DNA from 2 places in the Brevibacillus sp. RS1.1 genome. Region 1 is predicted to be linked to the other one. Evidence: riboswitches for the same ligand, from Rfam matches in the RefSeq annotation. Region 1 holds a riboswitch; the other holds the start of a gene.
What was found. A riboswitch is a leader RNA that binds a small molecule or an ion and turns the genes downstream of it on or off. The one in region 1 is predicted to bind S-adenosylmethionine.
Positions count from the first base shown of each region.

Region 1 (7,616 bases):
TATGGGATTTGGCGCAGTGCCTCCCAGACAGCGAGCTGAAAAGGCGTTCCAGACAGGTCGCAATCCATCGAAAAATGATCGCGCGTCCCCTGCAAATACTCCATTAGTTCTGTTGCAAAAGGCTTTAGCCACGGATCGTCTTGCACCAGTGCACTGTGTGGGCGATGCTTTTCAACCCACGCTTCCAATTCAGCAAAAGGCTGGTTGACCGAGCCGACATAACAAAGCCCGGCAGCCGTTGCAGCCAAATAAATGCTCCAATCGCCATGTCTCAGCATTGACCAACGTACCGTCTGATCCTTCTTCGTTTCCATTTCCATACGCCTCCTTTGAGCTGTGTACGCACAGTATACCTCCCTCACTTGTTCTTCGTACGTTTTTAGGAGTGGATGAGCAAGATAACGAAACTAAGCCATCTACATTCCCATTGCTTTTATCCAGCGTCGGGAGTAAGGTAGGAGAAGATAGAGGAGGAACGATACTCGTATGACTGATCAATTAACACATTTTAATGAACAAAATCGAGCTCGGATGGTAGACGTGTCCGAGAAGGACGTCACAAAACGGGTGGCTGTAGCCGAGAGCCAAATCAGCATGAAACCCGAAACCCTCGCCCGTATCCGCGAAGGTCGAATCGAAAAGGGCGATGTACTCGCCGTAGCGCAGGTAGCAGGTGTCATGGCTGCCAAAAAAACGTGGGAAATCATCCCGATGTGTCATCCGCTGCCATTGACTGGCATCGACATACAATTTGCTTTTGAGGACGAAACGACGCTTGCGATTACAGGAACCGTGAAGACGACAGGGAAAACAGGCGTCGAGATGGAGGCATTGACCGCTGTAAGCGTAGCGGCTTTGACGGTGTATGACATGTGCAAAGCCATGGATAAAGAAATGATAATCGGTCCGACCAGTCTGCAATCCAAAACAGGCGGAAAAAGCGGCGATTTCCATCGGGGAGAGAAGTAAGCCATGAGGCAAAAGTGGGAATCTTATCCGAGCAGCATTCGTTTATTGGCGATTGCTGCCGTCATTTTTTCTACCGGAATGGCATGTATTTGGCCGCTGGTCACGATTTATATTCATAACCATCTCGGAAAGCCGCTGACTGTAGCCGGCTTCTTGTTGCTTTTAAACCAAGGCGCATTCTTGATCGGGAGTATTGTTGGCGGGATGCTGTTTGACCGCTGGGGCAAAATGCGCACCATCATTGTCGGTTCCATCGGCGTTATCCTGATTTCGCTCGGATTAGGTGTTACGGAGGATTTTACGATTTATGTTGTGCTGCTTCTGTTGAATGGACTGTTTTATGGATTACTTTCTCCGGTGATGAATGCATTGGCCATAGTTTTGTGGCCGGACGGAGGACGTAAAGGAATCAATCTGATTTATGTCACGCTCAATGTGGGGGTAGCTGCCGGTTCTGCGTTGGGCGGCTTCTTGGCCAGTGTGTCATTTGCCTGGACGTTTTTCGGTAATGCTATCTCACAAGTGATCGTCCTCGCCATGTTCATGCTCATTTTGCCGCGTCAGTTAAAAATGGTGGAACAACAACGCCAAAACTCGACGACTGGACAAAGCATGCCTGAGCAAGCAACTGATGATGTGCTGCGACAACCACAGCAAGAGCCAAAGGTGGTATGGGGAGCCTTGCTGCTATTATGCGGGGGGCTATTAATTAGCTGGATTGTCTATGTACAATGGACAACCGTGCTGTCAACCTATATGCAATCCTTGGGCATTTCCCTCCGTCAATACAGTCTGTTGTGGACGCTGAACGGCGGCTTGATCCTGTTTGGTCAGCCATTGATTGCCTGGGTCATTCGACGCTTTGCCCGAACACTAAAAGCCCAGATGCTCTTGGGCGCTTATATTTTTGCCTTGTCGATGTTGATTTTGTCGCAATCAACGGCTTATGCAGGCTTTGTGGCGGGGATGTTCATCATGACGCTGGGCGAAATGCTCGTGTGGCCAGCGGTGCCAGCAGTTGCTGCACAGTTTACGCCAGAGGGACGAGAAGGCTTCATTCAAGGGCTGATTGCGGGGACTGGATCAGCTGGGCGGATGCTCGGACCACTGCTCGGGGCCTTTATCTTCCAATCGATTCACGCGCAGGGACTATTGTTCGTAATGGCAGGCTTGTGTCTGTTGTCTGTGGCATTCTTCGCTTTCCACACCTCTTTTCAAAAAAGAAGGCATCACGTGCCGGTACAGAATCAAGCATCTTGACACGATTTGCGTGCTCAAGTAGTATGATATAGACGAAAAAACAGTATATTCCGTGTGTTTGACTTATTCAGAGAGGTGGAGGGACTGGCCCTATGAAGCCCGGCAGCGGATCTGTGCCATGTGATGGACAGATGCTGTGCCAATTCCAGCAGGATTTTTTTCCTGACAGATAAGGACGTGACCAAGCTGATCTCCCCCTTTTTCTGTATGGAAAAAGGGGGTTTTACTGTATTGGCCCAAGAAAGGAATGGAAGAAAGATGCGCATTCAACCCGCCGATATGATTGATCGACTCCCTACCCAGTTTTTTGCGACCCTGGTGGCAAAAGTAAACAAGGTCATTGCGCAAGGCCATGACGTCATTAACCTGGGGCAGGGCAATCCCGATTTGCCGACACCGCCGCACATTATTGAAGAATTACAGGCGCAAGCGGCACAACCACTCCATCACAAATATCCGCCTTTTCAGGGACGCGTGGAACTGAAGCAGGCAGTAGCTCATTGGTATAAGCAAGAATTTGATGTGGACCTCGATCCGGAGGAAGAAGTAGCGATTTTGTTCGGCAGTAAAACCGGACTCGTAGAGATTTGCCAAGTACTCATGAATGCAGGCGATGTTGCACTGGTTCCAGACCCAGGCTATCCGGATTATTGGTCGGGGGTTGCTGTTGTCAACGGACGGATGGTCATGATGCCGTTGAAGGCGGAAAATGACTTCTTGCCAGACTACAGCCAGCTGTCCCAAGCTGATTTGGATCGAGCGAAACTGATGTTTCTCAACTATCCGAACAATCCGACAGCAGTCAACGCACCACTCGAGTTCTATGAGGAAACCATTCGTTTTGCCCGAAAACATGAAATCGTTGTCTGCCACGACTTCGCCTACGGAGCAATCAGCTATGACGGGAAAAAGCCGGTCAGCTTCATGCAGGTTCCGGGTGCAAAAGAAGTGGGTGTAGAATTTTATACCCTGTCCAAAACGTACAACATGGCAGGCTGGCGAGTAGGTGCCATGGTAGGTAATCGCGAGCTAGTTCGTCTGATCAACCTCATTCAGGACCATTACTTCGTCAGTCTGTTCGGTGCAGTACAGATGGCGGCAGCCAAAGCGATGACGGATTCGCAGCAGTGCGTCCGCGATCTCGTCGCTGTCTACGAAAGCCGCCGCAATGCCCTGTACTCCAATCTGCATCGGATTGGCTGGCAGGCTCCGCCATCTCAAGGTTCGTTTTTTGCTTGGCTTCCTGTTCCAAACGGCTTCACATCTGTGGAGTTCTCTGACCTACTTTTGGAAAAAGCGCATGTCGTCGTAGCGCCAGGAAATGGCTTTGGTCCGACAGGTGAGGGCTATGTGAGAGCAGCTTTGTTATCCAGTGAAGAGCGTCTCGCGGAAGCGGTTCAGCGGATTGAGCGGTTAGGGTTATTTACGAAAACAAAATAAAAGCGAGGCAAAAAAGCCACACTACCGTATAGATGGAGTGTGGCTTTTTTCTTCTAGAATAAAAATCATTCTCATTATTGACAGATAATGATTTTCATTATACGATGTCATTGTTGTTAATGATAATTAGTCTCAGCGAGAGCGGGAGGGTACCATGCGCTATCAGATTAACGGTTACACGGATATGTATACGGTGATCGCCAACGAGCGAAAAATCGGCGGAGCCATTGAAGCAGGCCAGATTCGCTTGCGGACGGGAGAAGTTTACGCCAATGCTGTTCTCACTCGTTTGGAAATGTCAGGTGCGCATTTTTGCTCGATCGGATTTGTTACGGAAGAAGGCAAAAGGCTGATTGTCCATGTGAATGATATCAGCATGATCGCTGATGCTCGTCACGTCAACGTATGTGAGCTGACGAACGAATGCATGAGAGTAGAGAAGTCAGCAGAGAGACTGAAGAGATTGAAGCGACTCTGTGAGCTGAATGAAGGCAGCTGTACGCCGACCTTCCAGGAAGAGGCATTGCTGTTGGCAAGCGATATCGGTATGGAAGAAGCGTCCAATCATGTCGACCTCTCTTTCCTTCCACAAACAGAGAAACGACGTGTGTTCCGTATTGCTTAGGAAAATATAGCCGATACATATGACCCCCTTTTCGTTTCATACGAAGAGGGGTTTTTTGCATGCAGTGTGTGAAGACTAATGGTTGAACAACCGCTCGACATAGTCAAAACCTATCTGCTCATAGCTAGCAAAGATTGGACTTACGCTGTTGACAGTGATAAAACAAGGATAAGCAAAATCAAGGGGGAACGGAACATGGAGTACTCATTTTCAAAATCTGTCGAAGCACTATCCTCCTCGGCTGTCCGGGAAATCTTGAAGCTGACCCAAGGCAATCAAGTGCTCTCGCTCGCAGGTGGACTGCCAGCAGAGGATTCTTTTCCAATCGCAGAGATGCGCGAAGCGTTTAACCGCGCATTTGAAAAAGGAGCAAAAGCTCTTCAGTACGGATTGACCGATGGATACCTGCCGCTTCGTGAGTGGATTGCATCCCGCATGAAGCAAAAGCATATGAACGTCGGTGCAGATAATATGATCATCACTACGGGCTCTCAGCAAGCAGTTGACTTGTTGTGTCGTGTATATTTAGACGAAGGCGATGTCGTTCTCGTCGAAAACCCTACTTATTTGGCAGCGGTTCAATTGTTCCAATTTCGGGGAATCAAAGCGATTCCGGTAGACGGTGATGCCAATGGGATGGATTTGGACGATCTGGCGAAAAAAATTGCCCAGTATCGCCCGAAAATGGTGTACGTCATTCCTACCTTTGCCAATCCGACAGGAAAGGTATGGAGCCTTGAGCGCCGTCTCGGCTTGCTTCGTCAATGCAAGGCGCAAAACATTCTCATCCTGGAAGACGATCCATATGGAGAGATCCAATTCGATGGGGAAGCTCCGTACCGTTCCATTTTCTCACTGGATGAGCATCCAACCGATTGCTGTGTGGTGTACACCAGTACCTTTTCCAAAATTGTCGCACCAGGCTTGCGTACCGGATGGGCCATCGGAGATACACGCGTGATTCAAATGATGGTGAAGGCGAAGCAAGCAGTTGATTTGCAGTCGAGCACAATCGACCAGTACGCCCTGTATGAGCTGTTGTCCCGCTTTGATCTGGAGCGTCATATTGAGAAAATCCGCGAGTCCTACAAAGCACGCATGGAATGGATGCATGAGCTCTTGGTTGCGCAAAACTGGGAGGGCGTACAATGGGAAAAACCAAGAGGCGGGATGTTCCTCTGGGTGAATCTGCCTGAGCATTTCGATGCAGAGAAGCTGCTGGCCCAATCCGTAAAGGAAGGCGTAGCATTCGTGCCAGGGAAGCCGTTTTATGCAGCCGAGCCGCATCTCAATACGATGCGCTTGAACTATACGCTCTTGAACCGGGAAGACACGGAGCTTGCGATTTCACGACTGGGCAAGGCATTCCACGCCTACAGCGAATCATTGGTGACAAATGTTTAATGGAAGCAAAAAGACAACCATTCTCAAGGAGCTGGTTGTCTTTTTTATGCATGTTTACTGGGATAGCTCTCTTTGTGCCCGATCCAGCCATTCATTTACAAGCTCTGTAAACAGAAGCGGCTGCTCGATCTGCAAATTGTGACCGGCACAATCGAGAGCGGCAAAAGAAGAGCGGGGATAGGCTTCGATGATATCCCAAATATCGCGATAACCGACAGACTGGTCTTGTTTCCCCACAACAAATAGACTCGGATGGGGGAAGGGGGCCGTCTCTAATGGGAAGGAGACGCCATACGCTTGTCTAATTTTCATGAGAAAAGCAGGGTCAGAAAGCATGTAGCCGTCGATAATCTCTTTTTTATAGCGATTCCACGTATAATCGGTAGCGACTACCGCCATCGACTCAAACTCCGCACGTTCCGTCTCACTCAACTGCTCCCAGAGGGAAGGCTCCTCTACTAGGACGGGTTTATCCGGCAGTGTGCGTTTTTCTTTGTCAGGAATGACATTTGGGCAGATGAAAAGGGCACCCTTTACTTGTTCCCGGCGCTTCTCGATAACTGCTCGTGTAAGATATCCGCCGTATGATTCACCTGCAATGAAAAAGGGCTCACCTGGAATGAGTTGATCGATGAACGCGAGCACAACCTCCAGAATATCGTCCGTGGTGTGGATATGTTCGTAGTTTTCCGTTTGTCCCATTCCTGGCAGGTCTATGTAAAGTCGTCGGTACCCCGGACGTTTCTCAAAAATCGGTTCCAGACAACCAGTCATACAGCGGTGATCAAGTGAAAAGCCGTGAATCATCACGACAGGAAAACCGCTTCCGATCTCTTCATAATAAAGGTTGACGCCATTGACCTCGCATCTCATAAAAAGCCCCCCAACGACATTTATGTCAGACTGTTTGGAAATTTTGGAACGTACGTTCTTATTATAAGTGATCTGTTACATATTTCAAGGATGAAAAAACACACCCACAACGAGAATCGTCAATGGGTGTGTCAAAGGACTTCCTATTCTTCTGTTTCTTCCAAGGTGCAAATGGCGCTTGGACGCTTGATACGCAATACAACGCACTCATAGACACGGAACAAACTGTTCATTTGTTCGTCTCCAAGGAATGCGGAGTCGAAGTCTTCCGCAATCGCCAGATCGAGATTGTGGCGGCCAGTGGCTACCAATACGCCGGAACGGCCTTTAATGGTAGGGGATTGGAAGACACCATCAGTAACGAGATTGCGAACGTGCTCGATCTCAAGCACGTTGGTGCCTTTGTGCACGCGATGCAAGAGAGAGTAGAGCTCAGGAGAAACAACCAGTGCATACGGACCGCTATGGCCCATTTTCAGCAGCTTGTTGCGTGCTTCCACGATATCGGCAAACGCATTGCCAGATTCCATCCAATCGCTCTTTAGATGAGTGAGGCGTCCTTTTACGTTCATCAGACCAGGAAGGTCGAATTCCGCAGCACCGTTGAAGATCAGATCGTCTTCCATCAGTGCACCACCAGCAGCTGCGTTGGCAGCCGCGCTCATGTCCAAAGGCATGCCCAGTGTGCGTGCTTGGGCAACGTCGCGCCAGTAGAGCATGAAATCCTTGTACAGGATCGGAATCGTCATGCTGACACGGCGGCTAGGCTGTGTCATTTCCAGTGATTCTCCGCGCAGGGAGAGACCACCAAAACGGGATTCCTCATATACATCGTTGGTAATGGTTTGGATACCTTCACCCAATGGTCCATAAATATCGATAAAACGACGTCCCACTAGCTGACGGCGAGCCATGTCAACAACAGTTGCGTCCAGTTGATTCCATTCTTCCGTCGTCAAGGGAGAGTCTGGGTATTTACGAAGCTTGTCCATAGTGTAACCTCCATGTCATTTCAGGATTTCCGATTCTTTACATTCCTTTCAAG
Region 1 is NZ_JABSVA010000010.1:97,019-104,634, forward strand. It holds gene HP570_RS24270 (methylated-DNA--[protein]-cysteine S-methyltransferase) at 1-314, opposite strand, end outside; gene moaC (cyclic pyranopterin monophosphate synthase MoaC) at 487-969, shown strand; gene HP570_RS24280 (MFS transporter) at 973-2,229, shown strand; SAM riboswitch class I at 2,290-2,405, shown strand; gene HP570_RS24285 (pyridoxal phosphate-dependent aminotransferase) at 2,488-3,669, shown strand; gene HP570_RS24290 (hypothetical protein) at 3,824-4,294, shown strand; gene HP570_RS24295 (aminotransferase-like domain-containing protein) at 4,490-5,698, shown strand; gene HP570_RS24300 (alpha/beta fold hydrolase) at 5,753-6,571, opposite strand; gene HP570_RS24305 (family 1 encapsulin nanocompartment shell protein) at 6,715-7,563, opposite strand; gene HP570_RS24310 (IMEF encapsulin system ferritin-like cargo protein) at 7,601-7,616, opposite strand, start outside.

Region 2 (7,616 bases), on a different contig from region 1:
TATCACGCTTTCGTGGATGTTTATCGCAAGAAGACAAAACAACGCTTTGCGTTTGTGGAAGCCCTGCCGGAGCGATGTGATCAATCGGCGGTTGATCCGGCAGAGCATGTCGTGAACAAAGAGCTGTGGGAAGTGGCCCATGACTACTTGGAGCAACTTCCGGAAAAGCAGAGACAGGTCATTTTATTGTCCGCCATGCAGTTTTCCTACGCGGAAATGGCAGAGGTACTCGGAATCGAGCTGGCAGACGTCAAGCGCTCCTTGTTTCGGGGACGACAAAAGATGCGGCAGTTGTGGAGGGAGGAAAGCAAGTGATGAACACGGACGAGAATCAACGTGAGCAAAGGCTGCTTGCTTATTTGCGTGGAGAAATGACGGCAGAGGATTCGAAACAATTCGAGGAAGAAATAGCCGCTGACGAAGAGTACGCACAGCGATTGGAAAGGCTTTTGTTGGGGGAAGAAACAGAAGAGGACAACGCGAAAACCAAACAGTCTGAAACACTGTCAGCTGAAAAACAGCGTGCCATTGTTCGCCGGGGGAAATGGAAAAATCGGTTGTCCAACGCAGGATTCACCATAGGGCTTCCCTTTCTGGCCGGTGTTGTGTTGCTGATTCTGAATGGCTGGGTGGGGTCGCTGATGCATGAAGATCTGTTCCGCGTTGCAAAGTCGATGGTCAATTTTACTCAACCAGGTGTGAGAGTGGGGGGGAGTGGTTCACAGGTCGGATTGCTGTACGGAAACATCAGCATGGAACTAAGCGAGCGGGTTGGGGGAGAGGAAAAGAATGCGGGTCGTTTTGAGAGTACGAATGTGCTGTGGAATGTGAATGCCAAGCCGCAATGGACGAACGGGGTCAGGGAGCAAAAGTTGTTTTTCCGTTATCCGGCAGAGGAGGAAACGGAGGATACCATGTCTCTCACCTCAGCTGCCTGGACGACAATGGAGAAGCTGCCCGAAGGAACGGTTTCGCAGCTTGCGATATCTTTTGACCACTTTCTGACGTACCAGGAGTATTATAAGCTGGTTACCCGCCATGTTACCTCTTCAGGTCAAGATACAGTCTGGCTTGCAATAGATACAGGGGTAGAGCTCAAGCAAGCTGAAAGCGGAGATGTGCTTTTTGGTTCCGGGGAAGTGTGGGGATTTGCCCAGCGAGAAATGGATTACGGTGGTGTATATAAAAAAGGGGCTGGGGACAGAGTAATCGCAAACTATCTGGAGGAGATGAGTTATTTGTCAGAGCAAGAGGAACTGGCTCGTGATATCGGAAAATCCTTACTCCCTGGCAGAGATATACAGATTGCAGAGCGATACAGTCACATACAGAAATACGGGGTTCGCATTTACGGAGCCGTCCTCACCGGACCTACGAAAGAACTGCTGAAGCTCAAGGCAGAAAAGTCGATAACAGCAGCGTTTTTAGGCAAGGTAGACTGGTGGAATTGGGAGCGACCTGCGGCATCCGGAACACAATACAGCTATTGATAGCAAGGTGCGAATTTTTGCACAAAAGGGTGTTGACATCGTGGAAGCGTTGGTTGTATGATTCAAACTAAATCAAAAACCGAATACGTTTTGGATACCTTATCCAGAGAAGGTGGAGGGACTGGCCCGATGATACCCGGCAACCGACATGACGCCATTCAGACGCGAGAAAGCGACTGATTAACAGGCGACATGCACGGTGCTAATTCCTGCAGAAACAAAAGTGGTCTGGAAGATAAGGGGGACATCAACACGGTTCTTACACGTGACGACAGCGACCTCTTTTCTTCGGGAAAAGAGGTCTTTTTTGCTCTCATGACACAAACAAAACAAGTAGAGATAGAGGAAAAATACGTAGAGGGGAGTTTTGGAATCATGGCATATCGCGCATTGACTGAACAGGAAGCAGTGGAGTACGTAAAAGAAATACCGGGTCTTTTTAGCGAAGGAGCAGAGCTGACCAGCCGAGAAATCGGGGATGGCAACCTCAATCTGGTTTTTGACATTCAAGAGCCAGCAACCGGTAAGAGCGTCATTGTCAAGCAAGCACTGCCTTTTGCCCGCGTTGTGGGGGAATCTTGGCCGCTTACGATTGATCGGGCTCGCATCGAGAGCGAGGCACTCCGGATTCAGCACAAATACGTTCCAGACCTGGTGCCACAGGTGTATCATTTCGATGGGGAACTTGCGTTGACCGTCATGGAAAACGTCGGGGACCACATCATCATGCGTAAAGGGTTGATCGAAGGAAAGCGGTATCCGCTATTTGCGAAGCAGATTGGCCGTTTTCTCGCGCAAACGTTATTCTTCACATCCGATCTGGGCGCACATCCATACGATAAAAAAACGCTAGTCGGAACATTCATAAATCCAGAATTATGCAAAATCACAGAAGATCTCGTCTTTACCGATCCGTATGAAAATGCGCCTACCAACGACTTCAACCCGTTGATCCGCCGCGAAGTCGAGGCGATCTGGAACAATAGGCCGCTGAAGCTGGAAATCGCCAAGCTGAAATACGATTTCCTTACGCGATCGGAGGCGCTGCTGCATGGTGACTTGCATACTGGAAGTATTTTCATCACGGAAAACAGCCTAAAAGCAATCGATCCAGAGTTCGCTTACTATGGCCCAATCGGCTTTGACATTGGGGCGATTATTGCCAATTTGCTGCTCAACTACGCAGGACAGCACGGTCTGCAAAAAGATCAAGGAGAACGGGAAGCGTACCGCGAATACTTACTGGAAACAGTCGAGGATGTCTGGAATGAATTCGTTTCACAATTCGTTCAACTCTGGCACAAGCACGCCAAAGAGCGCAGCGCCCATGTCGAAGGACTGTGGCAAAGCTACGTGAAGCGCCTGATTCAGGATACAGCAGGCTATGCCGGATGCAAAATCTTGCGTCGTGTCATTGGCTTGGCAGGCGTAGCGGACCTGAATGCCATCGAAGACGACCAGACTCGCGCAGAAGCAGAGCGTCTGGCTCTCTCGATTGGAGAAGCGCTGATTCTCGGTCGCGGCGGCATCGAGGAATCGACAGATATCACGGACATCGTACGCACAATAACTGAACGCTACTACCAGGAGGCTACAGCAGTATGACAACCAGCACTCAATTGGCACCTGTAAAGTGGGAGAATGACGCATTGGTCCTGCTTGACCAGACGCGTCTGCCAGTAGAAACAATCTATTTGAACTTGACCACCTCCGAGCAAGTATGGGGTTCCATCCGACGCTTGGAAGTGCGTGGCGCACCAGCCATTGGCATGGCGGCAGCTTACGGGCTCTACCTGGGCATTCGTGGCAGTGAAGCGAGTAACTACGACGAGTTTTGGCAGGAATTGAACCAGCAGGCAGACTACCTGGGCTCGTCCCGTCCGACAGCAGTGAATCTGTTCTGGGCATTGGATCGCATTAAGGCTCGTGTTGAAAAAGCAAGCGGTGCGTCGATTGCCGAGTTGAAGGCGGCAGTACTCGATGAAGCATTGGCGATTCAAAAGGAAGACGCAGAAGTATGCCGGACCATCGGGGAGCATCTGCTCACTCTGTTGCATGACGGTATGGGAATTCTCACGCACTGTAACCCAGGGGCATTGGCTACAGCAGCGTACGGTACGGCTACTGCTCCCTTTTATTTGGCAAAGGAACGCGGTTGGAACCTGAAGGTGTACGCGGATGAAACCCGTCCTGTTCTACAAGGCGCTCGTCTTACTGCATTCGAATTGCAGCAAGCAGGGATTGATGTGACGCTGATCTGCGACAACATGGCGGCGATGGTCATGTCCCAAGGAAAAGTAGAGGCTGTCATCGTGGGGACAGACCGCGTAGCAGCGAACGGCGATGTCGCCAACAAAATCGGTACGTATGGGGTAGCGGTATTGGCAAAAGCTCACGGCATTCCTTTTTACGTGGCAGCTCCTTTGTCCTCCGTCGATTTGGACACACCGACAGGCGCAGATATTCCGATTGAAGAGCGTCCAGCTGAGGAAATTACCCATGGCTTGGGCAAACAGGTAGCTCCAGACGATATCAAGGTGTACAATCCTGCGTTCGATGTAACGCCAGCGAAGTACATTACTGCGATCGTTACCGAGACAGGCATTTTCAAGCCGGAAGAGATCGGCAATAGCAAAAAATAAAAGACATTTTTATATGCGTTCGCCTATTGTTGCTGGCGGGCGCTTTTTGCTCATTTTGGCGTTTTCCAGTAAAATATCCAAGAAAAGGGGAGATTCGTATGCAAACGATCCAACAGATAGCCATCAATGAAGATACGTACTTGAAACAATTAGAATTAGCTGATGCTGAGCAGTTATTTTTGCTTACGGATTCGAACCGGGAGAATCTTATGGAATGGCTGCCGTGGCTGAATTATACGAAGAAGGTAGAGGATTCTCGCCAATTCATCCAAGCGACGATTCATCAGTACAACGATAATCGCGGCATCCACTACGGTATTTGGTACCAAGGACGTCTGGCTGGTACAGTCGGCGTACATACAGTGGATTGGATCAACAAAAAGACGTCCATTGGCTATTGGCTGGGTGCGCAATTTCAGGGAAAGGGCCTGATGACAGAAGCAGTGGCGACCTACTTGGACGTGTTAATCTTTGGATCATGGGATTTGGAAAAAGTAACGATTCAGGCTGCTACGGAAAACCACAAGAGCAGATCGATCCCGGAACGATTAGGGTTTCAACTGGAAGGGATACTTCGCCGGAATGAATTCCTTTACGATCATTACGTGGATCATGCCACTTACAGCCTGCTAAAAGAGGAATGGCTTGACTGGAAAACCGATAAAAAATCTTAGATTGAACTTTATGCATTGATTGACAATGAAAATTCTGTAAATTACGATGGTGAAGACAGATCAAGAGGGCTGCGCGTGATTCGCAAGCCCTTTTTTAGTCGTGCTGTTAGGTCTAAATAAATAGAGGTGATTTACATGCAGACACTTCGGCAATTATCTTGGTTTTTTCGTGCCTATTGGAAGCGATACGTCATTGGAATCTCTGTGCTGTTTGTCATCGATGTCCTCATGCTATGGCCGCCGAAATTAATCGGGGATACGGTGGATTCGATTCGCAACAGCTCCCTGACGGACGCTGACTTGACGCAAACAGTGGTCATCTTGCTCGTATTGGGTGTGAGCTTGTATGGGTTGCGGTTTCTTTGGCGGTACTTGTTAAATGGGGGAGCCTTGATTCTGGAAAGAACGCTACGTGAGCGATTGTTTGCCCATTTGACCAGAATGACCCCGTCGTTTTTTCATCGCAAACGCAGTGGTGATCTGATGGCCGTGGCTACCAACGACATTCCTGCCATTGAACAAACGGCGAGTACAGGGGTGCTTACGCTTGTTGATGCGTTGTTCATGACCGTGTTAACGCTAGGCGTCATGGTGACCGCGATTGATTGGAAGCTGACACTGGCTGCGCTGATCCCGATGCCGTTTTTGGCTTGGTCAACGGCGTACTATGGAAAGCTGTTGCATGATCGCTTTTATTTGGCACAGGAAGCTTTCGGAGAGATGAATGATCATGTTCAACAATCCGTATCGGGCGTTCGGGTATTGAGAGCATTTGTTCAGGAAAAGGCCGATATCGAGGCATATCGCCGGGTCAGTGAAAAAACGTTGGAGCGAAATGTGAGCGTTTCACGGATTGACGCGCTGTTTGAGCCGACGATCGCGATTATTATTGGCTTCAGCTTTTTGATCGGGCTGGGCTATGGCACGTATTTGGTGTTCACTAGTGCTATCTCCTTAGGGGATTTGGTTGCGTTCAATTTGTACCTGGGACTTTTAATTTGGCCGATGTTCGCTTTTGGTTGGCTGGTTAATGTGTTGCAACGCGGTGGCGCATCCCACAAACGCTTTACAGAGCTAATGGTGGAGCAGCCAGATGTGACGGAAGCAGCGAATCCAGTCACGAGCCAAATCGCCAATACCCTAGAAGCACGCCATTTTTCTTTTACGTATCCGGGCACTGACAAGCCAGCACTCACCGACATCTCGTTTCGTTTGGGTGAAGGAGAGACGCTTGGGATTGTCGGGAGGACGGGAAGCGGCAAGTCGACGTTGTGTCGTGCCTTGTTGCATCAATATCAGATGAAGGAACAAGTCCTGTTTATCGGGGGCATCCCGATCGAAGGACTCGCTTTTGATACGCTGCGGGAAAAAATCGGCTATGTGCCTCAGGAGCATTTGCTGTTCTCGCGGACGATTGCCGAAAATGTTGCATTCGGGAAACCACAAGTGACGACCGAGGAAGTGATGCATGCGCTGGAGCTTGCGGAGATGAAGAGAGATTTGGCCCAATTCAGAGAGCGCTTGCAAACCATGGTTGGGGAGAAGGGGGTCACCCTCTCTGGGGGGCAAAAACAGCGCATTTCCATTGCACGCGCTCTCTTAATGGATGCGGGTATTTTGATTCTCGACGATTCACTATCGGCTGTGGACGCGCGGACAGAGGAGAGTATCCTTCGTCATCTGCGACAGGAGCGCGCGGATAAAACGACCATTATTACTGCTCATCGTCTGTCTGCCGTACAGCACGCACAGCTGATTCTCGTGCTGGATGAGGGGCGGATTGTCGAGCAGGGGACACATGACGAGCTGATGCACCGCAACGGCTGGTATGCAGAGCAGTACCGTCGTCAGCAAATGGAGCAGGATGTGGCTGGTTGAGAGAGGGGGAAAACGTTTCATGAGCAAACAAAATGTATGGGGGCGTTTGACCGAGTACGCCAGGCCATTTCAGAAGCAAATACTAGGCGCATTGTTCCTGCTCTTGCTGGGAACGAGTGCAGAGCTGGCGGGGCCTTTTTTAGCCAAGGTCATGATTGATAATCACATCCTGGCGATCCAAAAGCCTTGGTATCAGCTGGACGAAGTGCCACCACAAACAGCGGGGCAAGTCGCCTCAGTGAACGGTACGAACTATATTCGTGAAGATGTCGCTGCAAAGACAGGACTTGCTTTGGACAGGAGCAATCAAAAAGAAGTAACTGTGCTGACAGAAGGTACGACTTATTACTTGGTTTCTGGCAAGGTGAATCCAAATACGGAGAAGAAATTTACCCCGATTGCGCCAGAAAACGGCAGGGAACGCTGCGAGGTAACAACGAAGGATCAATCAGGTCAAAAGATGTCCTCCACAGGGATTCGGCTAACCGCAGAGGAAGTCAAGGCGATGTACCAAGGGGATGTTCTGCCTATTGTCTGGCTGTCCGTAGGTTATGGGGCACTGATCTTGCTCTCCGCTGGATTCAATTACGTCCAGATTTTGTGGCTACAAAAAATCGCACAGCGCATCATTCAGCAAATGCGGATGAAGCTGTTTATCCATTTGCAAAAGCTCCCGGTTGCCTTTTTTGACAAAACGCCAGTAGGTGCGCTTGTCTCCCGTGTGAGCAATGATACAGAAGCCATCCGTGAGCTGTATGTAAGTGTGCTCGCCACATTTGTACAGAACGGTCTTTATTTGATTGGAATCTTGATCGCACTCTACCTCTTGCAGCCTGAGCTCGCCCTCTTCTGCTTTTTGACGGTGCCAGTGCTCGTACTGTTAGTCTACGTGTATCAAAGGTACAGCTCTCGCTACTATGCAGTGATTCGCG
Region 2 is NZ_JABSVA010000005.1:292,448-300,063, reverse strand. It holds gene HP570_RS18650 (sigma-70 family RNA polymerase sigma factor) at 1-315, shown strand, start outside; gene HP570_RS18645 (anti-sigma factor) at 315-1,490, shown strand; SAM riboswitch class I at 1,587-1,732, shown strand; gene mtnK (S-methyl-5-thioribose kinase) at 1,866-3,095, shown strand; gene mtnA (S-methyl-5-thioribose-1-phosphate isomerase) at 3,092-4,132, shown strand; gene HP570_RS18630 (GNAT family N-acetyltransferase) at 4,231-4,806, shown strand; gene HP570_RS18625 (ABC transporter ATP-binding protein) at 4,942-6,684, shown strand; gene HP570_RS18620 (ABC transporter ATP-binding protein) at 6,704-7,616, shown strand, end outside.
Region 2: it holds a riboswitch for S-adenosylmethionine, as region 1 does, so the genes downstream of both, mtnK (S-methyl-5-thioribose kinase) here and HP570_RS24285 (pyridoxal phosphate-dependent aminotransferase) in region 1, are expected to answer to the same signal.